4 regions of the Bradyrhizobium sp. SZCCHNRI1009 genome follow, and region 2 is predicted to be linked to each of the others. Evidence: predicted binding sites of a transcription regulator. Region 2 holds the regulator's gene; each other region holds the start of a gene.
What was found. Region 2 encodes LexA, which represses DNA repair genes until DNA is damaged. Its sites were predicted from a motif close to TGTTCNNNNTGTGTTCNG; they were not measured.
Positions count from the first base shown of each region.

Region 1: QX010_RS29380 (ribonuclease T2) is a predicted target of LexA. The motif match lies at 5,140-5,157, and genes of this name have one in related genera.
Region 3: uvrA (excinuclease ABC subunit UvrA) is a predicted target of LexA. The motif match lies at 3,260-3,277, and genes of this name have one in related genera.
Region 4: QX010_RS28265 (YifB family Mg chelatase-like AAA ATPase) is a predicted target of LexA. The motif match lies at 5,784-5,801, and genes of this name have one in related genera.

Region 1 is NZ_JAUEUL010000027.1:52,021-59,138, reverse strand. Features, by position in the region: gene uvrC (excinuclease ABC subunit UvrC) at 1-1,801, opposite strand, end outside; gene QX010_RS29395 (porin family protein) at 2,046-2,681, shown strand; gene QX010_RS29390 (cold-shock protein) at 2,930-3,145, opposite strand; gene QX010_RS29385 (23S rRNA (adenine(2030)-N(6))-methyltransferase RlmJ) at 3,398-4,258, opposite strand; gene QX010_RS29380 (ribonuclease T2) at 4,395-5,099, opposite strand; gene QX010_RS29375 (hypothetical protein) at 5,232-5,690, opposite strand; gene QX010_RS29370 (hypothetical protein) at 5,859-6,164, shown strand; gene QX010_RS29365 (DUF3617 domain-containing protein) at 6,249-6,797, shown strand; gene QX010_RS29360 (NAD(P)H-quinone oxidoreductase) at 6,844-7,118, opposite strand, start outside.
Region 2 is NZ_JAUEUL010000011.1:1,254-8,371, reverse strand. Features, by position in the region: gene QX010_RS19590 (ComEC/Rec2 family competence protein) at 1-709, shown strand, start outside; gene QX010_RS19585 (hypothetical protein) at 664-921, opposite strand; gene QX010_RS19580 (hypothetical protein) at 1,097-1,537, opposite strand; gene lexA (transcriptional repressor LexA) at 1,833-2,531, opposite strand; gene glp (gephyrin-like molybdotransferase Glp) at 2,737-3,948, opposite strand; gene QX010_RS19565 (LysR family transcriptional regulator) at 4,161-5,114, opposite strand; gene QX010_RS19560 (MBL fold metallo-hydrolase) at 5,199-6,131, shown strand; gene QX010_RS19555 (alpha/beta hydrolase) at 6,144-7,118, shown strand, end outside.
Region 3 is NZ_JAUEUL010000003.1:92,213-99,330, forward strand. Features, by position in the region: gene uvrA (excinuclease ABC subunit UvrA) at 106-3,168, opposite strand; gene QX010_RS07395 (porin family protein) at 3,446-4,090, opposite strand; gene QX010_RS07400 (outer membrane protein) at 4,376-5,116, opposite strand; gene QX010_RS07405 (outer membrane protein) at 5,329-6,114, opposite strand; gene QX010_RS07410 (outer membrane protein) at 6,399-7,118, opposite strand, start outside.
Region 4 is NZ_JAUEUL010000024.1:87,390-94,507, reverse strand. Features, by position in the region: gene QX010_RS28285 (aminotransferase class I/II-fold pyridoxal phosphate-dependent enzyme) at 1-1,082, shown strand, start outside; gene QX010_RS28280 (DNA translocase FtsK) at 1,094-3,571, shown strand; gene QX010_RS28275 (outer membrane lipoprotein carrier protein LolA) at 3,740-4,528, shown strand; gene QX010_RS28270 (DUF2336 domain-containing protein) at 4,548-5,618, opposite strand; gene QX010_RS28265 (YifB family Mg chelatase-like AAA ATPase) at 5,848-7,118, shown strand, end outside.

The sequences.
Region 1 (7,118 bases), on a different contig from region 2:
CGGGGTCGCGCGGCTCGAGCTTGATCGCCTCCCGCTCCGGGATGAATAAGGTCTCGCGGCCGGCGTCGCGATCGGGGCCCTTGGCGACTGACATCAGCGCGACATTGGTGACGCCGAGCTCGGTGAAGATCTCGCGGACGGCATTGAGCTGGCCGCGGCCGCCATCGATGATGACGAGATCGGGCCATTGCGGCACGTCGTCCTCCTTGGCCGCGCGGGCGACATCCTTCTCCGACGGTGACACCAGCCGCTTGAAGCGGCGCTGCAGCACCTCCTTCATCATCGCGTAGTCGTCGCCGGGCGTCAGCCCTTCCGACCTGATGTTGAACTTGCGATACTGGTTCTTCATGAAGCCGTCGGGACCGGCGACGATCATCGCGCCGACCGCGTTGGTGCCCTGGATGTGGCTGTTGTCGTAGACCTCGATGCGCCGGGGCACCTGCGGCAGGCCGAGCGTCGCGGTCATCGCCTCCAGCAAACGGCTCTGCGTCGCGGTGTCGGCGAGCTTGCGGCCCAGCGCCTCGCGCGCATTGGTCAGCGCGTGGATGACGAGGTCCTTCTTCTCGCCGCGCTTCGGGCAGGAGACCTCGACCTTGTGGCCGGCCTTGACGCACAGCGCCTCGGCGAGCAGCTCGGCCTCCTCGATCTCGTGCGACAGCAGGATCAGCTTCGGAGGCGGCTTGTCGTCGTAGAACTGCGACAGGAAGGCGGATAGCACCTCCTCGGGCGTGAACGTCTTCTCGGCGCGCGGGAAGTAGGCGCGGTTGCCCCAGTTCTGGCCGGTGCGGAAGAAGAACACCTCGACGCAGGAATAGCCGCCTTCCTGGTGGATGGCGAACACGTCGGCTTCCTCGACCGTGCGCGGGTTGATGCCCTGCTGCGAGGAGATCGCCGACAGCGCGGCGAGGCGGTCGCGATAGACAGCGGCAGTCTCGAATTCGAGCTCGCTCGACGCCTTCTCCATTTCCGCCGCCAGCAGCGCCTTCACCGCCTGGCTGCGTCCGGACAGGAAGTCGGTCGCCTCGCGCACCAACTCGGTGTAGCCGGGGAAATCGATCTCCTGGGTGCAGGGACCGGCGCAGCGGCGGATCTGGTGCAGCAGGCAGGGGCGGGTCCGGCTCTCGAAGAACGAATCGGTGCACGAGCGGATCAGGAAGGCGCGCTGCAGCGCCGTGATGGTGCGGTTGACCGCGCCGGCCGAGGCGAACGGGCCGAAATAGCGCCCCGGACGCGACTGCGCGCCGCGGTGCTTGAGGATCTGCGGCGCCCAATGGTCGCCGGTGATGAGGATGTAGGGGAACGACTTGTCGTCGCGCAGCTGCACGTTGAAGCGCGGCTTGAGCTGCTTGATCAGGTTGGCTTCGAGCAGCAGCGCCTCGGTCTCCGTGGTGGTGGAGACGATCTCGACGGTCACCGTGGCCGCGATCATGCGCAGGATGCGCGCCGGCAGCGGCGCGTTGGCACGCGCATAGGACGACAGGCGCTTTTTGACGTTCTTGGCCTTGCCGACATAGAGCACGTCATGCGCCGCGTTGAGCATGCGGTAGACGCCGGGCGAGGTCGGCGCCAGCCGCACCGCGTTCTCGATCGCCGCGTGGCCGATCGCGAGCGGGCCTTCCCCGACCGCCTCCAGGCCCTCCTCGGCCAGCTCCGGCAGCCGGCCGTCATCGTCCTCGTCCGCAGCCGAGGCGGCGGGGTCGAGATCTGGCGTGTCGATGGCCTCGGGCGGCAGGTCGGCCGTGGCGCCACGCCGGCTCGGGGGCGTCGGCGCCTTGGGTGGATCGGAGCTGTGGGTGGTCATGTCCGCAAATTAAGCGCTGCCGCGCCGTCTCGCCAGCTTGCGATGGCGCCATGCACAGGGCACGCGCGGTAACGCTTCGTTAAGCACGTTAATGGCCCGCTAACCCGGCTTAACAACGGCTTAACCTAAAACTCTCGATAAATGCTCACGAAAGAAGCGAGAGTTCCGTAACCACGCCGGCCCGCGCAGCACAGTCGCGCGGCGCATGCTCCGGCGGGTGACGGCGAGTGGCGTGGAGTGAGCGATGAACAGGTTCTTGGTCGGTGCTGCCGCCGCGGCGGGCTTGGGCGCGGCGGCTCTCGGATCGGTCTCGGCGCAGGCGGCGGACCTCGGCTACGGGCGCGGCGCGCCCTACACCGTCAACCAGCCCCTCAACGCCTACAGCTGGGCCGGCCCCTATCTCGGCGGCACGCTGGGCTATGAGTGGGGCACCGTCGGCAACAACCCGACCAAGCCGTCCGGTCTCACCGGCGGCCTGACCGCGGGCTACAATTGGCAGAACGGCCCGTGGGTGTTCGGCGCCGAGGGCGACATCAACCTGACCGGCGCCAACGACACCTTCGCGCCTTGGAAGTTCTCCAACCCGTGGTTCGGCACCTTGCGCGGCCGCGCCGGCTACGCCTTCAACAACATCCTGTTCTACGGCACCGGCGGCCTCGCCTTTGGCGGCCTGCGCGCCGAGACCTTCGGTCTTTCGGAATCGCACACCACGGTGGGCTGGACGCTCGGCGCCGGCACCGAGTTCGGCCTGGCGCAGAACTGGACCGCCAAGATCGAGTATCTCTACGTCGATCTCGACAGCAGCAATTTCGTGATCACGGGGGCGAAGAACGACTATCGGTTTGGAATTGTGCGCGCAGGCATCAACTTCCACTTCTGATGGCAACGAGGGAATAGGAAGAAGAAACGTCCAACGACAACCTCCCGGCCGCTCGCGCGGCCGGGATTTTTTTGTCGGAGCGCTCCGTGCAATCGTGCATCATCGCGCGCGGCCTGCACGTACGAGCCGGCAATGCTGTGCACGCAAACAGGCGCTGCCGACAGCTTCCAAACCAACGAAGAGGTGGCGTCGAGGCGCGTCCGGTTGCAATCACGCCGGCGCGCGAACGACCGCCAGGCGGGCTCGTCCTAAGACGATAGCACCAGGTTCACCGCTTTCGGGCCCTTGCCCTTCTTGTCCGGCTCGACCTCGAAGCTGATCCGCTGTCCTTCGGTCAGGTCCTTCAGGCCCGCGCGCTCCACCGCCGTGATGTGCACGAACACGTCGCGTCCACCGTCGTCCGGCTTGATGAAGCCGTAGCCGCGTTCACCGTTGAAGAACTTGACCGTCCCAGTCATGGCCATCGGGAAACTCCTCCCCCGCAATGCTTCCTCCACTGCGCGCCCTGCGCAGCGTCCGACCGGACATCACTTTGATCGGAAAGCGTTGGCCACCTTAACGCCCAGCGCTCGCCGCGCCGGATCGCCGGATCTTGTTAGGCCTTGATCACCCCGCCGCAACCATTCGCGGAAGCGGAACGTAAAGCCAGTCTTACAATCGGACACAATAATACGGTTCCGCGCCGATTGACTACGGCTTTTCGACCAGTAGCCGTTTCAAGCTTTGGGGAATTCGATTCGGAAGCGCGCCGCGCCGCCCTGGCCGAGCGGCTTCTGCAGTTCCTGCAGGATGAGCTTCAGCTCGTCATGCAATGTCCAGGGCGGGTTGACGATCAGCAGTCCGGTCGAGGTCAGCGCCTCGCCTTCGATCTGCGGCGCAACACTGAACTCGACCCGCAGCACCTTGCCGGGTGGCTTGGCCGCGGCCGCGAGCGCCGCGATGCGATCGCTCAGCTCTTCGGTGGCGCGCCGGCTCTTGGCGGGGTACCACAGCACGTAGATACCAGTGGTCCATTTCGCGAAGGCCGCGGCAAAGCGGTCGGCGAGCCGCTCGAACTCATCCTTCGCCTCGAACGCCGGATCGATCAGCACCACGCCCCGGCGCTCGTTCGGCGGCACGAAGGCGGGCAGGGCGACCCAGCCGTCGAGATCGACGACGCGGGCCTGGGTGTCGCGGCGCAACTGATCGATCAGCTGCTTGCGGGGGATCGGCGCCAGCTCGCACAGGGTCATGCGGTCCTGCGGCCGCAGCAGCGCGCGCGCGATCAGCGGCGAGCCGGGATAGGCGACGAGCTCGGCCGTCGGATTGAACGATCGGACGATATCCAGATAGGGTTGGACCAGCGCATAGACCTGATCCGACAGCCGCGCCTGCAGCAGGCGGGCAATGCCGGTGAGGAACTCGCCGCTGCGGGTGGCCTCGTCGCCGGTGAGATCGTACAGGCCAGCGCCGGCATGGGTGTCGATCACCCGGAACGCAGCGGGCTTCTCCTGGAGGTAGACCAGGATGCGCGTCAGCACGATGTGCTTGATGACGTCGGCGAAGCCGCCGGCGTGAAAGGCGTGTCGGTAGTTCATGCCGTCCCGGTTACGCCGTTCCGCGTCAAAAGGGTACCCCGTCGATGCGCCGCATGCCCTTTCGGAGAGCCGCGGATCATCGCCGCCGCAACAGGCGCCGCAGGCCGACGCGCTGCGGTCGCCCGATTCGCAGTCGCTAGCCGCCGCGGACCGGCGGCATGTTGACCTCGTCGCGCCGGCAGGCCTGCCGGTCGATCTCGTCGCAATTGCGAAACTCGAGGTCCTTCGACAGGCAGATCCGGACCTCGCTCAGCCGGGTGCGATTGCAGGTGACGGCAATGCCCGATGTCGTGAGCTTGGGGTTGGCCTTGATGAAGGCTTCCTCAACCGCCGCCGGCGCCACTGTCTTGGCTTCCGCGAGATCGAGAAATTCCGGCGGGATCTTGATGGCGGCCCGCGCCTTGCGGATGGCTTCGAAATAGGCCTTCGCCGACATGCCGGCGCAGGTGCCGTGCTTGTCCCACTCGTTGTAGATCAGGCCCGGCGCCGGCATCAGGTCGAGCATCGAGGTCATGATGTTGCGCGGCAGGCGCGGCGCCGGCTGCTCGCAATATTCGGGGTAGCCGTTCTCGTATTGCGGCCACAGCCCGTGCACGACGAACGAGTAGGGCCGGCCGGTGCACTGTTGGGACCGGCTGCCGCGGCCGCCGCGCTCCTCCGCCTCGGCACAGTACGAGGGCGACCACGACAGCGAGAGAACGTAGAAGTCGAACGCGCCCGGCGCATTCTGGCGCCGGTCCTGCGCCGCGGCGGAGCCAGCCGCGAGCACCCCGAGCAAGAGGGCAAAGCAGGCGATCGTTCTGGACAACAGGACGGCAGGTCGGCGCAGGCAATCGAACATGGCATACTCCCCGGACAATGCCAGGAGCCTACCAGCGCGCGGGAACATTTCAAGAACAAAAATGGCTGCCCCGAGGCAGCCATTGGTCAGCTGGCCGCTCGCGCGAGCGGGCGATGCGCCGGGAAAGGCGAATCAGGGCTTGGCGGCGCGGCAGGCCGGATTGAAGGCCCAGTTGCGATCGAGGCCGACGACGCAGAACTCGACGCCCTGGTCATAGCCGGCGAAGCCGCCATCCTCGATGATCGAGAAGTTGACGGTGCGCGCCTTGCCGTCGCTGATCATCACGCTGCCGGTGCAGAAGCGGCGCGGGATGTTGTCGGACTGCCAGGGCCGGAAGGCGATCTCATGGACATTGGCGACGCCGGTAATCGTCAGCGAGGAATTCCAGAAGGTGCTCTCCTTGTCCTGGAATCGCGAGACGATGGTCGGAATGGCCGCCTCGCAAGGCGCGACCCGGCCGTCATATTTCGGGCCGGACAGCCAGAAGTTCATCTCGAGCGGGTTGGCCGCCTGGGCCGGCGCGGTCGCGACCGCGAGCAGCGCGCCGCATGCGGCACCGAACGTCTTGAAAGCTGAGCTGAAGTCGCGCATGGGCCGTCCGCAAGGCTGATCCGGGAGCGTGGACCGTGCCGCGGTGGCCACAGGAGGTCAAGTGCAACGCGGCAACACTCCACGATTAGTCCTGTTAACCCGGGGCCGGTGTTCTTTTCTTGACCGCACGGGACCTTTAGAATGGCAGGCCAGATCGAGGAGAATGCAATGCGGACGCTGATGGCCGGATTCGTGAAGACTGCAGGCCTCGTGGCCGCTGGGATGGTTCTGGTTGCCGCGTCCGCCCAGGCCGACGTGGTGCCGCCCTTCAAGGGCAACGACACCGGCGGCATCATCGCCTATCAGCTGGCCCGGACCACGGATGCGCGCCAGCTCGCGGTCGACCACTGCGCCTCCTACGGCAAGGTCGCGAAGTTCAGCGCCGTCGATGCGCGCTACGGCGGCTACGTGTCGTTCTCCTGCCGCTGGGTACCGTACGGCTCGGCGCAGCGGCCGCTGCGGACGCTCTACTGACCTTCCATCAACTGCCGTTCTCCTAATTGCCATCTTTTGGCGGCATTCGCTCTGGCATCGATCAACGAGCCGGAACGGGGGCACATGACCTGCACACGCATCGCAATCGGGCTGTTGGCCTGCTGCCTCCTGGGCGTGACCGCGAGCCATGAGGCTCGGGCCGTCGACCTGCCGGTGCGCAAGGCCGGCCTGTGGGAGCTGAAGATGATCAGATCCGGCGGTCAGCTGCCGGAGGCGACGATTCAGCACTGCACCGACGCGGCCACCGACAAGGAGATGAACAACTTCGCCTCTCCGATGGCGCAGCAGGTCTGCTCCAAGCAGGACATCCAGAAGACCGCGACCGGCTACGTCTCCGATTCGGTCTGCAATTTCGGCGGCATCAATACGACGTCGCATGCCGACATCACGGGCGATTTCAACTCGGCCTATACGGTGAAGACGATGTCGCGCGTCACGGGCGGCGCCGCCGGCACCGGGGTGAAGGACACCGCGATGACGATCGAGGCCAGATGGCTCGGCGCCTGCAAGCCCGACCAGAAGCCCGGGGACATCGTGATGCCCGGCGGCATGAAGATGAACGTCAAGGACATGGCCAAGCTGAAGGCCCTGATCCCGGGCGTGAAGCAGTAGGCGGGCGCTCGTTGCGCGTGATGGGCGCAGCGACGTGGATCGTCGCTCATTCGCGGACGCAAAGCACGATCTTCCCGATGTGCCGGCCCGTCTCCATGCGGGCATGCGCAGCGGCCGCCTCGGACAGGCGATAGGTGCTGTCGATGTGCGGCCGAATGGCCGTTCCGAGAAGAGGCCAGATCCGCTGCCGCAGCTCGGTCGCGATGCGCCGCTTGAGATCGAGCGACGTCGACCGCAGGAACGCGCCGGTGATGCTGGCCCGGCGCACCATCAGGCTGCGCAGCGGCACCGCCAGCTCCTTGCCCTGTCCAGCCGAGAGCT
Region 2 (7,118 bases):
GCGCTGGGTGGCGGCGCTGCCGGGCGCGGTCGGGCGCATCCCGGCCTTCGACATCGGCCCGCTGATCCTGGCCAGCCTGGGCGTCATCCTGATCGGCCTGCTGCGCACACCGCTGCGCTGGTTGGGCGCCATGGGGCTTTTGGCCGCCACCGCCTGGGCGGCCGCGACGCCGCTGCCCGACGTCCTGGTCGCCGGCGATGGGCGCGCGGTGGCGGTGCGCGGCCGTGACGGACGCCTGCATGTGATGCGCGCCGGCAAGGATGTGTTCGCCACCAAGGAGTGGCTCGCGGCCGACGCCGATGCCCGGCTGCCGGCGGACGCCTCGCTCGCCGATGGCGTCTCCTGCGACGAGGCGGGCTGCGTGGTCGCGATGGCCGACGGCCGCTTCGCCGCCATGACCTTGCGCGCTGAGGCGCTCGCCGACGATTGCGCCCGTGTCGCGCTGATCGTCACCGCGCGCGCCGCGCCGTCATCCTGCGCGGCGGCCGTGATCGATCGCGAGCGGCTGCGGCAGCAGGGCGCCTTGTTGCTGGTGCAGCAGGGCAAAGGCTTCGCCGTGACGCCGGCGCGTGCCGGCGGCACCGACCGCCCATGGTGGCCGGCGCCCGCCGAGGCCGGCGAGTTCGACACGACGCTGACGCCGCGTGCGCCGGCCGCGCGGCTTCAGGACGCGACGCCGCCGGAGACGGAGCAGGGCGAGCAGGATTGAGCGCCGGGCAGCTCGAAGGTGCCGAGATGATACTCGGCGTCGTCTGGTCCATCGAACAGCGAGGGCCCTTCGACCAGCGTGAACGCAGCGCCCGGATAGCGTTGCCAGATGGCGACGTCATCAGCCGTGACCGTCAGCCATCCGAACGCAAGCATGTAGCGGCCGGGCTCGGTGATCCGTCCGGCCTTGTTCCAATCGATCTTGTTGACCACGGCGGCAAGCTCCCCCGGCAAACAATGCCGGCCGAGGGATGTCGTTCCTATCCGATGCGATGCCGGGGCGTGAGATTCGCCCGAGAGGACTTTGCGCTTGCAGAACCCAAGTTGACCAAGTCTCCCACCGTCGAAAGCGCGCTCACGACCGACAGAAATGCCGACGCGCAGGCCCTCAGGTGATGCTGATGCGGCGAATCGGTGTGGCCTGCGACGTCGGCACGTCCTCGCCGATGTCCGGGCGACGCTCTGCCGGCTGCTTGCTGACCGGCAATTGCAGCACGGTGACGCGCTGGCCCTCGCAGAGCTGGGTCACCAGCACGTGGCGGCCGTCGGCGAACTCGATCGCGTCGTGATGGCGATCGGGAATGTGCGTCTCGATGCTGTTGAACTTCGCGACGCGCTCGCGGATCGTCCGGGTCCAGAGCCAGCGGCTGTCGTAGCGGACGTCCTCGGCGAAGGCCAACTCGGTGCCGGGCAGCATGCAGACTGCGACGGTCGGCTCGCTCTCCAACGCGAAGCCGCGGGTGGCGGTGCCACGGAAGGTCATCGAGATCAACGTCTCGCCGACCTTGGCGGGACGGGACGCAACCGCATGGAGGCTGTAGTCACACATCGGATCGCTCCTCGTTGAGAGATAGCCGACCCACGCTCCCCCCGGACAGGCGCAGGCCTCTATCAGAGTGGACATCGATGGTGATGTTAGCGCGCGCTTCGCGGCAATTCTGCGCTGATCTGCATCGCGTGTGCCCGCGGCCGATCACAAGCGTTTGAGCATGCCGCGCTGCACATCATGAGGTGCATTCGCGAGCGACGTATTGTGCTGGGCTGCCTCTTGCTTTGCTGGGCTGCCTCTTGTTCGGCGGCGAAAGCGCGTGCGCCCGCCGCCGATCGACCGATCGCATTCGCGATCAGTACTTGCGATACAGCCCGACCAGCTTGCCCTGGATCTTCACCCGGTTCGGCGGCAAGATGCGCACCTCGTAGGCGGTGTTGGCCGGCTCCAGCGCGATCGATGCGCCGCGGCGGCGGAAGCGCTTCAAGGTGGCTTCCTCATCGTCGATCAGCGCCACCACGATGTCGCCGGTGTCGGCGGTCTCGTTGCGCTGGATCAGCGCCATGTCGCCGTCGAGGATGCCGGCATCGACCATCGAGTCGCCGCGCACCTCGAGCGCGTAGTGGTCGCCGTTGCCGAGCATGTCGGCAGGTACGCTGATGGTGTGGCTGCGCGTCTGCAGCGCCTCGATCGGGGTACCGGCGGCGATGCGGCCCATCACCGGCACCGCCACGGGGCGCTCGCCATCGTCCAGCGCGGGAGTGCTGGTGCGCACCTTGCCGAGATTGCCCTCGATCACCGACGGCGTGAAGCCGCGACGGTTGCCCGCGGCCTGCGACAGCTCGGGCAGCTTGATCACCTCGATCGCGCGGGCGCGATTCGGCAGCCGGCGGATGAAGCCGCGCTCCTCGAGCGCCGTGATCAGGCGATGAATGCCGGACTTCGAACGCAGATCGAGCGCATCCTTCATCTCGTCGAAGGACGGCGGCACGCCGGCTTCCTTGAGCCGCTCGTTGATGAACCGCAGAAGTTCGTACTGTTTGCGCGTCAGCATCTCGACCTGGTCCCCGGTTTGTTGTCGTCCGAGTCCAGGAGCTGCGCCTTGAGCACAAGCCGGCTGAGAGCGCCCTGGAGTCGGACCGTCATCGCGTCGCCCGCAACATACTAAAAACAAATCATGAACGGACACTATATGTTCGATGTGTGTTCCGCAATCCTAAAAATATGATGAACGGACCGGGCTTTACCGGGGAAGCGGCTCAGTTCGGCAGGCGCAGGATCTCGCACGGGCTGCCGGCAGGCGCCTTCGGCGCAAACGCCGGCCGGATCACCAGCGCCTGCGACAGCGCGAGGTTCCCGAGCAGCGACGAATCCTGCTGGCTCACTGGGGTGGCTACCAGCGTGCCGTCGGCGCGCTCCTCGAGCTGCGCCCGCAGATAGTCCTCGCGCGAATCGTTCGCCCCCAACTCGCGGCCGAGCAGGGCGGTCTCGCGCGGCATCACGGCCTCGTCGCGGCCGAGCAGGCGCCGAATCAGCGGCACCATGAACAGGATGGCGCAGACATAGGACGACACCGGATTGCCGGGCAGTCCGATCACCCTGATGTCGCCGAGCCGTCCGTGCATCATCGGCTTGCCCGGCCGCATCGCGATCTTCCAGAACGCCATTTCGACGCCCTCGGCCTCCAGCGCCTGCTTGACCAGGTCGTGATCGCCGACCGAGGCGCCGCCGGTCGTGATCAGGACGTCGGCCTCTGCCGCGCGGGCGCGCCGGATTCCAGCGACCGTCGCCGCCATCGTATCCGCGGCGATGCCGAGATCGATCGGCGTCGCGCCCTCGCTGCGCACCAGCGCCCGCAGCGCGTAGCCGTTGGAATAGACGATCTGCCCCGGGCCGGGCGTCGAGCCCGGCATCACCAGCTCGTCGCCGGTGGCGAGCAGCGCCACCTTCGGCCGCCGCCGCACCGGCAGCGCCGGATGATTCATGCTGGCCGCCAGGGATAGGTCGCGGTCGCTGAGCCGGCGCCCGGCCTTCAGCAGCACCATGCCCTGGTGGAAGTCGACGCCGGCCGGCCGGATGTGCCGGCCTGTGATCGCGGCCTCGGTGATCACGACATGGCCGTCCTCGGCGATCGTGTCCTCCTGGATCACCACCGCGTCGGCGCCTGCGGGGACAACGCCGCCGGTGAAGATCCGCGCCGCCTCGCCGGGCCCGACCACGCGATCGAACGGCCGTCCCGCCGCGACCTCGCCGATCACCTTCAGCCGCGCCTTGGCCTTGGCTGCGTCGGCCGCGCGCACCGCATAGCCATCCATCGCCGACATCGCCTCGGGCGGCTGCGTCCGCAGCGCCGCGAGGTCGCGGGCCAGGATGCGGTGATAGGCCTCGTCCAGCCCGACCATTTCCTCAGCCAGCGGCTCGGTGCCGGCGAGCACCGCGGACAACGCATCGGAGACCGGCATCAGGGCCATGGGATTACCTTCGGACGAAGACGGGCAGATCGACTGAATCGCCTTCTAACCGAACGCGCACGGGGTGGCCAAGAGCCTAAGCCGCTCCCGGCTTTCCGATCGTCTGAAGGTGCGTCGCGTGGCCCGCCGCCTCACGATCGCGCGAGAGACTCTGCAATCATGCCGGGGGGGCAGTCGCGATCTGCTCACGTGCACACGGAGTCCCGACGGAGCTATCCGGCAGCCGCGCGACAGGCGGCGCGCTCGGTGGTGTGCAGGATGTCCGCCACCATGTTCCGCAGCCAGACCGATGCCGCGTCACGATCGAGCTGCAGCGGCCAGACCATCGAGACCGCCGGCAGCCGCAACTTCAACGGCGCCGGACAGAGCGCCAGCCCAAACCGGGGTCCGTAGAGCCTTGCCATCCGGGTCGGGATCGTGGTGATCACCGGTGACGCGGCCACCGTCGCCAGCACGCTGAGGAAATCCGAGGAGGCCGAGACCACGTTGAGCTCGGTGCCGATCTCATCCAGCGCCGCCTCCAGGCAGCCCTGCAGGCTGTTGGTCAGCGTCACCAGTGCGTGCGGAAGCGACAGATAGGCATCCAGGCCGATCGGTGTTTTCATCGCGATGCGCTTTGGATTGTAGACGCAGCTCAGCGCCTGCTCGAACAGGAACTGGGATCGGTGCCGCAGCGCCACCGCCTCGAAGCAGCCGACGCCGACATCCAAGGCGCCCTCGTCGAGCAGACGATGCACCTCGTTGCGTTCGGTCGGACGGCTGAGAAGCCGCACGCCGGGCGCCGTTCGACGCAGCTCCGCCGTGAGTTCGGGGATCAGCAGCAGCTCGACCTCGCTCGAGAATCCCAAGCGGATGGTGCGCTGCTCGGTCGCTGGGTCGAACTCCGGTGCGGCGTGCAACGCAGCCTGCATCTGGGCCAGCGCCGCCCGAACCGGTCCGGCCAGCACCGCAGCCTTGGGGGTCGGCTGCATGATCGTGCCGACGCGGACGAACAGCTCATCCTGCAGCAGCACGCGAAGCGTCGACAGCGAATGGCTCATCGCCGGCTGCCCCACCTTCAGGCGCGCCGCCGCGCGTGTCACGCTGCGCTCCTGCATCAGCGCGTCGAACGCGACCAGCAGATTGAGGTCGAAGGAGCGAAGATCGAAATGATCGATGGACTGCATGAGTTGGATCGATTTGAGGAATGCATGACCTAATCGTAGATCTCGGCCCAGACAAGATCACCGTTCGGATCGAGGCCGCCAAACATGCAGGACATCACGACCTATCGCGTCGGGGACGCCACCATCAGCAGGATTTTCGAGATCGGTCTCGATGCGGTCGAGGGCGAGTTTCTGTTTCCAGGCGTGGACGCCGCCAGCATTGCCCGCGAACGCGGCCGTTTCGGGCCGGGATCGGTCGATCCGCGCACGGGATCGCTGCGCCTGAGCATCCATAGCTGGCTGGTGCGGACGCCGGAGCGCGTGGTGCTGATCGACACGGCCACCGGCAACGACAAGGAGCGGCCCGGCGCGGCCGTTCTGCATCGCCTGAACGAGCCGTTCCTCGACCGATTGCGGGCGGCCGGCGTCGCCCCCGACGATGTCGACCTCGTCCTGATGACGCATTTGCATGCGGATCACGTGGGCTGGAATACGCAGCTTGCCGATGGCCGCTGGATGCCGGTGTTTCCGAACGCCCGGCACGTTTTCTCGGGCCGAGAGCGCGCCTATGTCGCCGCCCTCTCGGCTGGCGACGGCTCGAACGCCGCGATCAGGGACGCGGCCGGGCTCGGACCCATGCTGCATCCACCGATGCCGGGGGTCTACGAAGACAGCGTGCTGCCGATCGTCGAGGCCGGCCTCGCGCGCGAGATCACGGTCGATGGGAGCGAGGTCGTCGACGGCTTCCGTTTTGTGCCGAGCCCCGGTCACAGCATCGATCACGCCTGCATCAGCTTCAGCTCGCGTGGCGAGCGCGCGCTGTTCTGGGGCGATGTGCTGCATCATCCGATGCAGGTCGCGCATCCGGACTGGAATTCGGTCTATTGCGAATTCCCGGAGGCGGCGCGGACCTCACGGCTATGGGCGATGAACCATGCCGCGGAGACCGGCTCCCTCGTGTTCACCACCCATTTCGCCGAGTCCTCGGCCGGGCGCGTCAGCCGCGACGGCGACCGGTTTGCCTGGCACTTCGCCTGATCCGAGATGGCCATGATCGATAATGCAACGTTCTCCTCGCGCATCGTTTCCGAGCGCCGCCTGATCGAAGGTCCGGTGTCCGACGTCCAGCTTCAGCTCATCAACAAGCGCCGGCACGACCTGCAACGCTTCTCGGCCGAGCGCACGCTGGTGATGATGCACGGCGCCACCTTTTCGTCTGCGAGCCTGTTCGACGTCGCGGTCGATGGCGCCTCCTTCATGGATGTGCTGGCGCAGGCCGGCTACGACGTCTGGGCCGTCGACGCGCGCGGCTACGGCGGCTCCAGCCGGCCGCCGGAGATGTCGCGCGCGCCAGAGGAAGGTTCTCCATTGGCCAATGCGTGGACCGCCGTGGACGATTTCTCTGCCGCAGTGGATTTCATCCGCCGGCATCGCGATATCCCGCGCGTCAATGTGCTCGGCATGTCCTGGGGCGCCACGATCGCCGGCATGTTCGCGAGCGCGGCGAACGCGAAGCTCGAGAAGCTGATCCTGGTGACGCCGCTCTGGCTGTCGAGCGAGCCGCTGCGCATCGACGCCGGCGGACCGCTCGGCGCCTATCGGATCGTCACCCCGCGCGCGTTCGAGGCGGCATGGCGCGGCGCCGCTCCGGAGCACGCGCGGGACAAGCTGATTCCGGACGGCTGGTTCGAGACCTGGGCGCAGGCGACGCTCGCGACCGATCCGGACTCGCCGTACCCCGACGCGATCCGCGCGCCCTCGGGCGCGGTACAGGACGTCCGCGCGCATTGGACCGCGGCCAGGCCGACCTATGATCCCGGCAGCATCAACTGCCCGGTTCTCCTGCTCTCGGCGGAATGGGATGTGGATGTCAGCTTCGAGATGGCGCACGACCTGTTCGTTCGACTCGCGAGCGCGCCGTACAAGCGCCTGGTCGAGATCGGCCAGGGCACGCACATGGTCCTGATGGAACGGAATCGACAGCAGGCGTTCGATGCAGCGATCGGATTTCTCGACGAACGCGCC
Region 3 (7,118 bases), on a different contig from region 2:
CCATCGCGCCCCTCATTGCGAGGGACAAAAAGCGACGAAGCAATCCGGGGGCTCGGGTTCGGCCCTGGATTGCTTCGCTTCGCTCGCAATGACGGCGCGACGGAACTACTCCGCCGCCTCGCTCGCGGCGCCGCGGCTGCGCTTCTTCGGCTTGGCCGACTTCTCCAGCACCGGCTTCAGGAACTGCCCGGTGTAGCTGCGCGGGGCCTTGACGATGTCCTCGGGCGGGCCCCAGGCGACGATCTCACCGCCGCCGTCGCCGCCTTCGGGGCCGAGGTCGATGACCCAGTCGGCGGTCTTGATGACCTCGAGATTGTGCTCGATGACGACGACCGTGTTGCCCTGCGCGACCAGCTCGTGCAGCACCTCCAAAAGCTTCTTGACGTCGTGGAAGTGCAGGCCGGTGGTCGGCTCGTCCAGGATGTAGAGCGTGCGGCCGGTGGCGCGCTTTGACAATTCCTTGGCGAGCTTGACGCGCTGGGCCTCGCCGCCGGACAGCGTGGTGGCCTGCTGGCCGACATGGATGTAATCGAGGCCGACGCGGCGGAGCGTCTCGAAGGTGTCGCGCACGCGCGGCACCGCCTTGAAGAATTCGGCGGCCTCCTCGACGGTCATGTCGAGCACGTCGGCGATCGACTTGCCCTTGAACAGCACGTCGAGCGTCTCGCGGTTGTAGCGCTTGCCCTTGCAGACATCGCAGGTGACGTAGACGTCGGGCAAAAAGTGCATCTCGATCTTGATGACGCCGTCGCCCTGGCAGGCCTCGCAGCGGCCGCCCTTGACGTTGAAGGAGAAGCGGCCGGGCTCGTAGCCGCGCGCCTTCGATTCCGGCAGGCCGGCGAACCATTCGCGGATCGGCGTGAACGCGCCGGTATAGGTCGCGGGGTTGGAGCGCGGGGTGCGGCCGATCGGCGACTGGTCGATGTCGATGATCTTGTCGATGTGCTCCAGGCCCTCGATGCGGTCGTGCGGCGCGGCCGCCTCGTTGGCGCCGTTGAGCTTGCGCGCGATCGCCTTGTACAGCGTGTCGATCAGCAGCGTCGACTTGCCGCCGCCGGACACGCCGGTGATCGCCGTGAACAGGCCGAGCGGAATCTCGGCGGAGACGTTCTTCAGATTGTTGCCGCGGGCGTTGACGACCTTGATGGTGCGGCGATGGTTCGGTGGCCGCCGCTCGGGTACCTCGACCTCGAGCTCGCCGGTGAGATATTTGCCGGTCAGCGACGCCGGATTGCGCATGATCTCGGCCGGCGTGCCCTCGGCGACGATGTTGCCGCCATGGGTGCCGGCGCCGGGGCCGATGTCGAGCACGTAGTCGGCGAGGCGAATGGCATCCTCGTCATGCTCGACCACGATCACGGTGTTGCCGAGGTCGCGCAGCCGCTTCAGCGTGTCGAGCAGGCGGGCATTGTCGCGCTGGTGCAGGCCGATCGACGGCTCGTCCAGCACGTAGAGCACACCCGTCAGCCCCGAGCCGATCTGCGAGGCCAAGCGGATGCGCTGGCTCTCGCCGCCGGACAAGGTGCCGGAGGAGCGCGCCAGGGTCAGGTAGTTCAAGCCGACATCGAGCAGGAAGGTCAGGCGGTCGCGGATCTCCTTGAGGATGCGGGTGGCGATCTCGGTCTGCTGCGCGTTCAGGGCCTTCGGCACCTCGGCAAACCATTCGCCGGCAGCCTTGACGGAGAGATCGCTGATTTCGCCGATGTGCTTGCCGCCGACCTTGACGCACAGCGCCTCGGGCTTGAGCCGGAAACCCTTGCAGCCGGCGCAGGGCACGTCGTTGAAATACTTGCCGAGCTCCTCGCGCGCCCACTCGCTCTCGGTCTCGCGGAAGCGGCGCTCGATGTTGGTGATCACGCCCTCGAACGGCTTCTTGGTGTCGTAGGCGCGAACGCCGTCCTCATAGGTGAACTTGATCTCGTCGTCGCCGGAGCCGTGCAGCAGCGCGTTCTGCGTCTTCTTCGGCAGATCCTTCCACTTGGTGTCGAGCGTGAACTTGTAGAACTTCCCCAGCGCGGTCAGCGTCTGCAGGTAGTAGGGCGATGACGACTTGGCCCACGGCGCGATCGCGCCCTTGCGCAGCGTGACGTCCTTGTCGGGGATCACGAGGTCGGCATCGACGTGCTGCTCGACGCCGAGGCCGCCGCATTCGGGGCACGCGCCATAGGGGTTGTTGAACGAGAACAGCCGCGGCTCGATCTCGGGGATGGTGAAGCCGGACACCGGGCAGGCGAACTTCTCGGAGAACAGGATGCGCTCGGGCCCGCTCTTGTCGTGGATCTTGGCCACCTTCTTCTTCTCGTCATGGCCGGGCTTGACCCGGCCATCCATCTCCTTCGAAGAGGATGGATCACCGGGTCTCGCGCCTTCGGCGCGGCCCGGTGATGACGAGGAAGGGGCTGCATCCGCGAACTCGATCACGGCCAAGCCCTCGGCGAGCTTCAGCGCGGTCTCGAAGCTCTCCGCCAGGCGCTGGCCGATATCGGGGCGCACGACGATACGGTCGACGACGACATCGATGTCGTGCGGGAACTTCTTGTCGAGCGTGGGCGCCTCGGCGAGCTCATGGAAGGTGCCGTCGATCTTGACGCGCTGAAAGCCCTTCTTGAGATATTCGGCGAGTTCCTTCTTGTACTCGCCCTTGCGGCCGCGCACGACCGGCGCCAGCAGATAGAGGCGGGTGCCTTCGGGCAGCGCCAGCACGCGGTCGACCATCTGCGACACGGTCTGGCTTTCGATCGGCAGGCCGGTCGCCGGCGAGTAGGGTACGCCGACGCGCGCCCACAGCAGGCGCATGTAGTCGTAGATCTCGGTGACGGTGCCCACCGTCGAGCGCGGATTCTTCGAGGTCGTCTTCTGCTCGATCGAGATCGCCGGCGACAGGCCGTCGATCTGGTCGACATCCGGCTTCTGCATCATCTCCAGGAACTGGCGTGCATAGGCCGACAGCGATTCGACGTAGCGGCGCTGGCCCTCGGCATAGATGGTGTCGAAGGCGAGCGAGGATTTGCCGGAGCCGGACAGCCCGGTGAACACCACCAGCCTGTCGCGCGGGATCTCGACGTCGATGTTTTTCAGATTGTGCTCGCGGGCGCCGCGGATGGTGATGGCCCGCAGGCTCGACTGGTTGGCTTGCGCGCGCTGCTTGGCCTTGAGCACTTCATCCATGACGATCGTCCCACGGCGCGAGACCGCGCCATTGTTGCAGGCGCGTTCTGCCGGGAGCCGGCCATCGGACGCCAGAGGGAAAAGGTATCGTCGGAACGTAGGAAGAACGTGGCCGGATTTCCAGTACCGTCAGCGAATCATCAACAATGCGCTCAGGGAATGGCAGCGAATGGCAGGAGGCTGCCGGTTCCGTCCGGCCCTGTGCGCGATCCCGCAAAGAAAAAGCCTCCGCTCTGGCAGAGCGGAGGCTGTGTGCGTTGGCCCGGAGGCGACGTTCTTAGAAGTGGTAGTTGATGCCGACCTGACCGGAATGCACGTTGAGCGTGCCGGTCGCGAGCGTGCCGAGGCCGGTGAAGGTGTAGCTCTCGCCACCGAAGCTCTTGTAGAGGTACTCGCCCTTCAGCGACCAGTTCGGGGCGAACATGTACTCGACGCCTGCGCCGACGGTCCAGCCCGAGTGGATCTTGCTGTCCGAAACGGCGACGCCCGGAGCCGTCAGCGAGATGCGGTTGTCCGCCCAGGCGTAACCGCCGGTGGCGTACAGCAGGGTCGGGCCGAAGGCGTAACCGATGCGGCCACGGACGGTGCCCCAGTCACGGATCTTCGATTCGGCGGTCACGCCAAGCGCGCCGACGGAGGCATTGATGTCAGCCCAGGCAGCATCGGCCTCGAGGCCGAACACGACAGCACCCTGCTGCCAGTTGTAGCCGACGGTGCCACCGGCGAAGCCGCCCTTCATGGCCGCAAAGTCAGCATCCTCATTGGCGTAGCCACCCATCGCACCGATGTAGAAACCGGTCCAGGTCTGCACCGGCGCGAGAACCGGGGCCTTGGTGTAGGTCGGGCGTGCGGCGAGATCAGCGGCGGCAGCGGGAGCGGCCAGGGCGGCCAGGGCCACGGTCGCGAGCAAGATCTTCTTCATTCCAGTCTCCAGTTTATTCCTCGAAGTCCGCATCGCACCGATAAGCTTACGCACGAAACAGACTCACCCGTTCAAGTTGACGAGGTTCCTATAGCCCGGTTCCGTACGGATTACCGTCACCCTGAAGACACACTCGCGGCCAAACCGCGTTTTACGGCCCAGTTCCAGAAAGCCTATGTTACTCAATTGCTTGGTTCCGTGTGTGGCGAGCCGGCACGGTGGTATCGGTGCAACAAAAAAGGCCGGCTTTCGCCGGCCTTTCTCGGAACCTATCGGTTGCAGGTATCAGTATTTGGCAATGACCGGGCCGCCGAAATGGTAGCTGAGGCCGACCTTGACGGTGTGGACGGTGTCCTTCCACTCGGAGCGGTTGGTCGCGAAAGCGCTGTACTGGATCGCGCTCTTGCCGAAGTCGAGATAGTTGTACTCGAGCTTGGCCGACCAGTTCGGGGCGAACATGTATTCCGCGCCGGCGCCGACCGTGTAGCCCCAGCGGGTGGTGGTCTGGCTGAAGACGTTGCCCGGCACGCCGTCGTAGCGGTGCTGCAGTTGGCCCACGGCGGCACCGCCGCTCACGAAGAACAGAGCGGGACCTGCGGCGTAGCCGAGGCGGCCCTTGATGTCGCCGAAGCTGGTCAGCTTGGTGAAGAAGGTGTCGCCCACGCCGGCATTGACCACTGCGGAGCGGCCGTTGATGTCGGCCCAGTGATAGTCGCCTTCGAGGCCGAACACGACGTTGTCGACCTGCCAATTGTAGCCGAGCACGCCGCCGACGAAGCCGCCATTGGTGTTGTAGTTCTGGGTGCCCAGGAAGCCCGGCGCATTGAAGCGGCCAAGGAAGGTTTCCTTGCTGGTGCCCCAGCCGCCGCCGCCCTGGATGCCGGCGTAGAGGCCCGACCAGCTCAGGATCTGCGCGACCATGGGCGGCGCCTTGGTGTAGGGCCGTGCCGCCATGTCGGCCGCCGACGCGGACGTGGCGGCCGCGACGCCGGCGAGGGCCGTCGTGATCACAAGCAACTTCTTCATCAAATTCTCCCCCGGGAGGTTGGAATGACAAGCGATGGGCAAGTCATACACAGGGCATCCCGGAGACGCTGTAACGCGCCCGCCACAGAAACGAAAAAGCGTTATAAATCATATATTTAGCACAAAAACGCCGCGGCGCTGCCGGGCTGTTGACACGAAAAAGGCCGGCGTGGAGGCCGGCCTTTCCGAATGCGTGCGAGTGGCGGCTTTTTTCAGTAGCGGGTGCCCATCGGCGCTCCGAATCGATAGTTCACTCGGACGGTCGCCATGTCGATGTCCTGCTTGACGGTGTCGACGCGCGACAGCACGGTGGCGGTGGCCGGGAAGCTGATGTCGCGCGACCCCATGAACAGGTGGTCGTACTCGACGGCGACCGACCAGTTCGGCGCGAAGCCGAACTCGACGCCGGTGCCGACGGTGCCGCCCCAGCGGGTCTCGCTGGCGGAATCCAGCAGCGTGCCGACCGGGAAGGGCGCAGCCGCATTCGCCGTGCCGGTGTATTTGTTGTGGGTGACGGCGGCGCCGCCCTTCACGTACCAGAGCACGTTGCCCCAGGCATAGCCGACCTGGCCGGTGAACAGGCCGATCGCATCGGTCTTGGTGGTGTTGGTGATGCCTGCAGCCAGCGCAGCCGTGCTCGCGTTCGACGACTTCAGGTCGGTCCAGTCGCCCTGGGCCTCGACGCCGAACACCCAGCTCGCCGCCTGCCAGCGATAGCCGATCTGGCCGCCGATGAGTCCGCTCGAGGCATTGTGGCAGCCTTCGGACTGAGTCGGTACGACCGGCACGCCGCCGACGCGATTGAGCGTCCAGCAGTTGTGGCTCCAGTCGGCGCCGCCATTGACGCCGAGGTAGAACCCGGCCCAGTTCGGCAGCGGCGTGACATAGGCCGGCGGCGGCGCCTTGCTGTAAGGGCGCGTCGCGAAGTCGGCCGCGGAGGCCGGCGCCAGTCCCAGCGCCGCGGCTCCAGCGGTCAAGATCAAGGTCGTCTTCTGCATTCGTCTCTCCCCAGTCCCATAACTGTCCTCGCACCGGATCCCTCCGATCCGGGCACACGCGAAGGTGGCCTGTGGCTGGTTGTAGGAGAGACTGCTTTCTAAACTCGTGATCGGCAGCAGGCGTGCGGCGGGATGTGTCGAACGTGCTTAAGCGCGGGTAAAGATCGCGGCCGTCGCGCCGATCGTGGAGCTGTCCCGAGGGCACGCATGGTGAGCGCCTGGCGCGTCAGGCCTCGAGTGCCAGTCTTCGAGCGCGCCAGTCTTCGAGTGCCTGTCCTCGAGGGTCAGTGCTTGGAGACGACGGGACCGCCCCAGCGATAGTTGACGCGGACCGTCGCCATGTCGACGTCCTGGCCGACCGCATCGGTCCGGCCCGCGGCTCCACCGGGAACACCGGAGAAGCCCAGGGTGCGGTTGCCCATGAACAGGTGCTCGTATTCGGCTGCGACCGACCAGTTCTTGGCGAAGCCGACCTCGACACCGGTGCCGACCGCAGCCCCCCAGCGCGTGGCGCTGGACTGGTCGAGAGCCGCGCCCGTTGCCGTGGCGAGACCGTTGTACTTCTCGCTTGCGACCGCGGCGCCGCCCTTGACGTACCAGAGCACGTTGTTCCAGGAATAGCCGACCTGGCCGGTGAACACGCCGATGCCGTTGATCTTGGTCTGGTTGGTCACGGCCGGGGCGAACTGGCTGGTGTTGCTGCCCTTGAGGTTGGCCCAGTTGCCCTGACCTTCGACGCCGAACACCCAGCCGCCAGCCTGCCAGCGATAGCCGATCTGGCCGCCCGCCAGCGCGCCGGTCGCATCATGGCAGCCCTCGGCATTGGTCGCCGCGACGCCGGCAAAAGTGACCTTGTTGGTCCAGCAGGTGCGGGAGGATGCGCCGCCGGCGTTCAGGCCGACATAGAAACCACTCCAATCATAGATCGTCGCGATCATCGCAGGCGCTTTGGTGAAGGTGCGCGCGGGCAGATCGGCAGCGATGGCCGGCGCAATCCCCAGCGC
Region 4 (7,118 bases), on a different contig from region 2:
GTGAGCCGCAGCATCCGGTGCCGGGCTTCGTCGGGCCGGTGCTGGCCCAGCACATCGCCGAGTTCGGCCGCTACCCCGCGGCCAAGGGCATCGAGCCGTTCCGCAAGGCGGCCGCCGGCTGGCTGTCGCGCCGATTCGCGCTGCCGCGCGCTGTTGATCCCGAGCACGAGATCCTGGTCCTCAACGGCAGCCGCGAGGGCCTGTTCTTCGCCGCCCATGCCGCGCTCCGCCACGTCGGCCCGCGCCGCGGCAAGCCCGCGATCCTGATGCCGAACCCGTTCTATCCGGTCTACGGCGTCGGCGCGCGCACCGCCGGCTGCGACTCCATCTATCTGCCGACGACGCGCGAGAACGGCTTTCTGCCGGACCTCGAGGCGATCGACGAGGCGACGCTGTCGCGCACGATCGCGTTCTACCTTGCGACGCCGGCCAACCCGCAGGGCTCGGTGGCATCAGCGGACTATATGCGCAAGCTGGTCCGGCTCGCCAACGCCTACGGCTTCCTGATCTTCAGCGACGAATGCTATTCGGAGATCTACACGAAGGCGGCGCCCGGCAGCATGCTGGAGCATGCCGGGCCCGACTACACCAATGTGGTCGCGTTCCAGTCACTGTCGAAGCGCTCCAACGTGCCGGGCATGCGGATCGGCTTCGCCGCCGGCGACCGCCGATTCCTCGCGGGCTTTCACGAGCTGCGCAACGTCGCGGCGCCGCAGGTGCCGGTGCCGCTGCAGCACGTGGCGGTCGCCGCCTATGCCGACGAGGCCCATGTCGAGGAGAACCGGCGGCTGTACCGCGCCAAGTTCGACCTCGCCGACCAGATCATCGGCAACCGCTATGGCTACAGGCGGCCCGATGGCGGCTTCTGCGTCTGGCTCGACGTCACTGAGCGCGGCGGCGACGAGGAGGTGACGTTGCGGCTGTATCGCGACGCCGGCGTGCGCGTGGTGCCCGGCAGCTACCTGGCGCGGCCGCAGGCCGACGGCTTCAATCCGGGCCTCGGCTACATCAGGCTGGCGCTGGTGGCCGATGCCGAATCCACCGGTGAGGCGTTGCACCGGCTGGTCGAGGTCCTGGGATAATCGCGGGGCTGATGCAGATGCCGGCGATCGAACGAGTCATTCCCCTGGTCAACCACCTGCCGACGTCGCTGCGCGACGCGCTGGTGCGGCGGCTGCGCGAGCTTGCGGGCCTCTGCCTGATCGCGCTGTGCGGCGTGGCCGCGGCGGCGCTGATGACGTGGTCGGTGCAGGACCCCAGCCTGAGCCACGCCACCTCGCGCGCGATCCGCAACATCGTCGGCTATCCCGGCGCGATCAGCGCCGATCTGCTGATGCAGATCCTCGGTCTCGGCTCGATCATGGCGATCCTGCCGCTTTCGATCCGCGGCTGGCGGATGATGACGCACCGGCCGTTCGACCGCGAGGCGCTGCGCTTCGGCGCCTGGATTCTCGGCGCCGTCATCGCCGCCGGCTTTGCCAGCTGCTGGCCGCGCTCGCATGCCTGGCCGCTGCCGACCGGTCTCGGCGGTGTCGTCGGCGATGCCCTGGTGCGCGCACCGGCCGTGGTGTTCGGACCGCCCGGCGTGATCTATCGGCTGGTGCTCGGCGCCCTTCTTCTGGTGGCGATGATCGGCTGCCTGCTGGTGGCCGGCGGCATGGGCGCGAAGGAAGCCGACCCGAGCCTGCTCGCCGACGAGGACGACGACACGCCGCTGGCCGACCCGGAGGATGACGACGACCGCAAGGCGATCCGGCTCGGCTGGGTGTTCCATGCCATCATGAGCGCCAAGGCGCAGGTCGTCTGGTTCCTCAGCACGGCCTACCGCGCGCTGGTGTCGTCAGGTCCGCAGCCGCGCGCCGCCGCCGCAGGCCGGCAGGAGCCGAGCCTCGGCCGCGGCCAGGGCAAGCCGACGCTCGCGCCCGAGATGGACGAGGACGGCGGCGACGAGGAAGAAGCCGAGGAGGGCGAGGACGAAGAAGAGGAGGAGGAGCCCGCTCCGAAGTCGCGCAAGAAGCCGGCGCCGAAGACTCCTGCGAAAAAGTCCAACGACAAATACGATCTGCCCTCGGTCTCGATGCTGGCGGCGCCGAAATCCTCCGACCGCCAGCCGCTGTCGAAGAGCGAGCTGGAGGCCAATTCGCGCGCTCTCGAGGGCGTGCTGCAGGATTTCGGCGTGCGCGGCGAGATCGTCAAGGCGCATCCCGGCCCGGTCGTCACGCTGTACGAGCTGGAGCCGGCGCCGGGCATCAAGTCCTCGCGCGTGATCGGCCTGGCCGACGACATCGCCCGCTCGATGAGCGCGCTGTCGGCGCGCGTCGCCGTCGTGCCCGGCCGCAACGCCATCGGCATCGAGCTGCCCAACGTGCATCGCGAGAAGGTGTACCTGCGCGAGCTGCTGGTGGCCAAGGAGGCGACCGAGAGCGTCGCAAAGCTGCCGCTGTGCCTCGGCAAGAACATCGGCGGCGAATCCATCATCATCGATCTCGCCCGCACCCCGCACATGCTGATCGCCGGCACCACCGGCTCGGGCAAGTCGGTCGCGATCAACACCATGATCCTGAGCCTGGTGTATCGGCTGCGCCCCGATCAGTGCCGCCTCATCATGGTCGACCCGAAGATGCTCGAGCTTTCCGTCTATGACGGCATCCCGCATCTCCTCACGCCCGTCGTGACCGACCCGAAGAAGGCCGTGGTCGCGCTGAAATGGGCCGTGCGCGAGATGGAGGAGCGCTACAAGAAGATGGCCAAGCTCGGCGTGCGCAACATCGACGGCTACAACGCCCGTCTCGGCGAAGCGCGCGCCAAGGGCGAGGAGCTGACCCGCACCGTCCATACCGGCTTCGACAAGGAGAGCGGCAAGGCGATCTACGAGGAGGAGAAGCTCGACCTCGATCCCCTGCCCTACATCGTCATCATCGTCGACGAGATGGCCGACCTGATGATGGTCGCCGGCAAGGACATCGAGGGCACGGTGCAGCGCCTCGCCCAGATGGCGCGCGCCGCCGGCCTGCACGTCATCCTGGCGACGCAGCGTCCGTCGGTCGACGTCATCACCGGCACCATCAAGGCCAACTTCCCGACCCGCATCTCCTTCCAGGTGACGTCGAAGATCGACAGCCGCACCATCCTGGGCGAGATGGGCGCCGAGCAGCTGCTCGGCCAGGGCGACATGCTCTACATGGCCGGCGGCGGCCGCATCAGCCGCGTGCACGGCCCGTTCTGCTCCGACGAGGAGGTCGAGAAGGTGGTCAAGCATCTCAAGGCCCAGGGCTCGCCGGAATATCTCGAGGCGGTCACCGCCGAGGAGCCGAGCGAGGAGGATGGCGCCGTGTTCGACGCCACCGGCATGGGCGGCGGTGGCGGCGGCGACGACCTGTTCTCGCAGGCGGTCGCCGTGGTCAAGCGCGACCGCAAGGCCTCCACCAGCTACATTCAACGGCGGCTGCAGATCGGCTATAACAAGGCCGCTTCGCTGATGGAGCGGATGGAACAGGAAGGCATCGTCGGCCAGGCCAACCACGCCGGCAAGCGCGAGATCCTGGTGCCCGAGGAGGAAGGCGGGTTCTGACGGCCCGATGGCCGCAGAAACGCCGCTTCGGTGCCCGATCTTCACGCGATTACGATCACGCTGCCCGGCCGAACCGGGATAGAACGCGTAAAACCTCAGGACGTCGTTTTGAAAAGCTCCTTGTTGAACAGCACGTTTTCGTATCACGCAGCTTGGCGCGGGCGCCGGATCGGCGCCTGGCTGGTCGCCTGCGCCGTGACGACATGCTCCATCGCCGGAGCGTCCGGTCACGCCGCCGCGCAAGGCACGCCGGCTCCGAAATCAGGCCCGAAGAGCGGCTCCCAGCTCAGCGCCTCCGACCAGCAGCGGGCCGGCCAGAGCCCCTCGACCACGCAGACGGCCCCGCCCAATCCGGTCATTCCCGATCCCCGGCGCAACGTGCCGGCCAGCATCTTCACCTCGTTCGACGCCAACCAGAAGGCGCAGGCGGCCAAGGTCAGCGCCTATCTGTCGTCGCTGCAGACGCTGGTTGGGAATTTCGTTCAGGTCGGCCCGGACGGCAGCAAGACCAAGGGTGATTTCTACATCCAGAAGCCCGGCAAGGTCCGCTTCGAATATGACCCGCCGACCCCGATCGACATCATCGCCGACGGCTCCTCGCTGGTGGTGCGCGACCGCAAGCTCGCCACCCAGGACGTCTATCCGCTGTCGCAGACGCCGCTGCGCTATCTCTTGTCCGACCGCATCGACCTGTTGAAGGACACCAACGTGATCGCGGTCGCCGCCGACGACCTCTACGTCACGATCACGATCGAGGAGAAGCAGGCCCTGATCGGCACCAGCCGGCTGATGCTGATGCTCGGCGCCAAGGACGGTCAGCTCAAGCAGTGGACCGTGACCGATCCGCAGGGCTACGACACCACGATTGCCGTCTACAATCTCGATACGACCAAGAAGCTCGACCCGGCGATGTTCAAGATCGACTTCACGGCCTACCCGTCGACCCCGCCGGGCTGACGCCGCTTCCCGCGCTCGCTCAGCGCGATTCGAGCCCGCGCACCTTCCACTGCGCTTCGGACAGCGCAAGCTTCTCGAAGCGCTTGCGCGCCTCTTCGAGGTCATCGGCTGGAAGCGCGTCGCAGCCGGGCCGGTCGCGCAGGATCATCGACGTCGTCGCCCAGCTCAGCCGTGCCGCCTTGCAGGCCAGCAGCAGATCCGTGAGGCGATCCTCCTCCAGCAGCGTCTCGATCGTCTCGATGGTGACGACGCAGAGCAGCGCCAGCGCCGCGATCACGGCAGGGAAATCGCCGGTGGCACAGAAGCGGTTGACGGCGGAGTCGCCGAGCTTGCCGGTGCGGCTGAGGGCGGCGACCTCAGCCTTGACCTGCTGATAGTCCCAGATCGCGCGCATCGCCGCGCCGGGCGAGCGGGTCGGCGTCGCCTGAAGGGTCGCGCGGGTCGCCGGCGGTGCGGCCTTGATGAAGCGGGCGCGGGCGCCCTCGCTGGCCGCGGCGACGAAGGCGCGCGACAGCTTGGCCGGCAGGTCGGTGCGCAGCGCGAGCTTCTCGGCGAGATCCTCATCGCGCTCGGCGATCTTGAACAGGCTGCGATAGCCATCCTCGGACAGCTTTGACGTGAGGTTCTGCGCCAGCGCCATGCGCACCGCCGGAAAGCCGCGCGCGATCAGCTGCGTCGTGAGATTGTCGCCGATGCCCCTGCGGCTGGCGATCGCGACGAGATGCGCCGGGCTGCCGGTGCGGATGAACTCGGCGAGGTCGCGCTCGGTCAGCACCGCCGCCTTGGCCAGCATCGGCCCGGCGACGCGCAATTCGGGGTGAACGGCGAGCATCCGCGCCGTCGCGTAAGGCGCGCGTTCGACGCCGGCGAGCGCCATGCTCAGCTCGGCCAGCAGCTCGGTCGCGACCTGCGGCATCAGCCGGGCGAACATCTGATCGTAGAGATCGAGCTGCTCGTTCGACGCCGGCCGCGGACCGGCCAGGAACAGGCTGGTGGTCCGGCGCAGCATGTCGGTGGCGAGCTCGGACACCGTCCGCGCATCACCGGCGGGCGTCTTGGCAGTTGGAGCTGCCGCGGGCGCTGGAGGCATCACACGTCCCTCGTTGGGCGCCTCTCGGCCGTGACGGAGGCGCGGGTCGATCATCAATTGCGGAAGAATGCGAAGGCCGGACTAAAGGCGCGTTAAGCCAAGCAGACCGACCTGGGTCGCGATGCGACCGTCGTTAACGGATTGCGCGCGTCCGGCGCACCGGCTTGTTCCTGTATTGTTCTTGCGAACTGGACCCGCTTCCGCTAGCCTTCTCGCGGGAGGGGGCATCATGGTCCAGCGCGTTTCCACCGTTGCCTTCGAGGGAATCGAGGCCCGCGCGGTCGACGTGCAGGTCCAGGTCGCGCCCGGACTGCCGGCGTTCGCGATCGTCGGACTGCCGGACAAGGCGGTGTCGGAGGCGCGCGAGCGGGTGCGCTCGGCGCTGATCGCCTCCGGCCTGGCGCTGCCGGCGCGGCGGATCACCGTCAACCTGGCGCCGGCCGACGTGCCCAAGGAAGGCAGCCATTACGACCTGCCGATCGCGCTCGGCCTGATGGCCGCGATCGGCGCCATCCCGCCCGATGCGCTCAGCGGCTTCACCGTGCTTGGCGAGCTCGGCCTCGACGGCTCGATCGCGCCCGTGGCGGGCGTGCTGCCGGCCGCGATCGGCGCCAATGGCCGCGAGGAAGGCCTGATCTGCCCGGCCGCCTGCGGCGCCGAGGCGGCGTGGGCGAGCCCCGATTTGCAGATCATCGCGGCGAGCTCGCTGATCCAGATCGCCAACCATTTCAAGGGCACGCAGGTGCTGTCGCGGCCGCAGCCGAAGATCCAGGAGGCGCCCGCGAGCCTGCTCGACCTGCGCGACATCAAGGGCCAGGAGAGCGGCAAGCGCGCGCTCGAGATCGCCGCCGCCGGCGGGCATCATCTCTTGATGATCGGCTCGCCCGGCGCCGGCAAGTCGATGCTGGCGGCGCGGCTGCCGTCGATCCTGCCGCCGCTGTCGCCGGCCGAGCTCCTGGAAGTGTCGATGATCGCCTCAGTCGCCGGCGAGATCGAGGGCGGCGCGCTGACCAACCGGCGGCCGTTCCGCAGCCCGCATCATTCCGCCAGCATGGCGGCGCTGACCGGCGGCGGCCTGCGCGCCCGCCCCGGCGAGATCTCGCTGGCGCATCAGGGCGTGCTGTTTCTCGACGAGCTGCCGGAGTTCGATCCGCGCGTGCTGGATTCGCTGCGCCAACCCTTGGAGAATGGCGAGGTCTCGATCTCGCGCGCCAACCACCGCGTCACCTACCCTGCCCGCTTCATGCTGGTCGCGGCGATGAATCCCTGCCGCTGCGGCAATGCCTTCGAGCCGGGGTACGCGTGCAAGCGCGGCCGCATCGACCGCTGCACGGCGGACTACCAGACCCGAATCTCCGGCCCGCTGATGGACCGCATCGACCTGCGTATCGAGGTGCCGGCGGTCACCGCCGCCGACCTGATCCTGCCGCCATCCAAGGAAGGCTCGGCCGAGGTCGCCGCCCGCGTCGCCGCCGCGCGCGAGCTGCAGCGCGCCCGCTA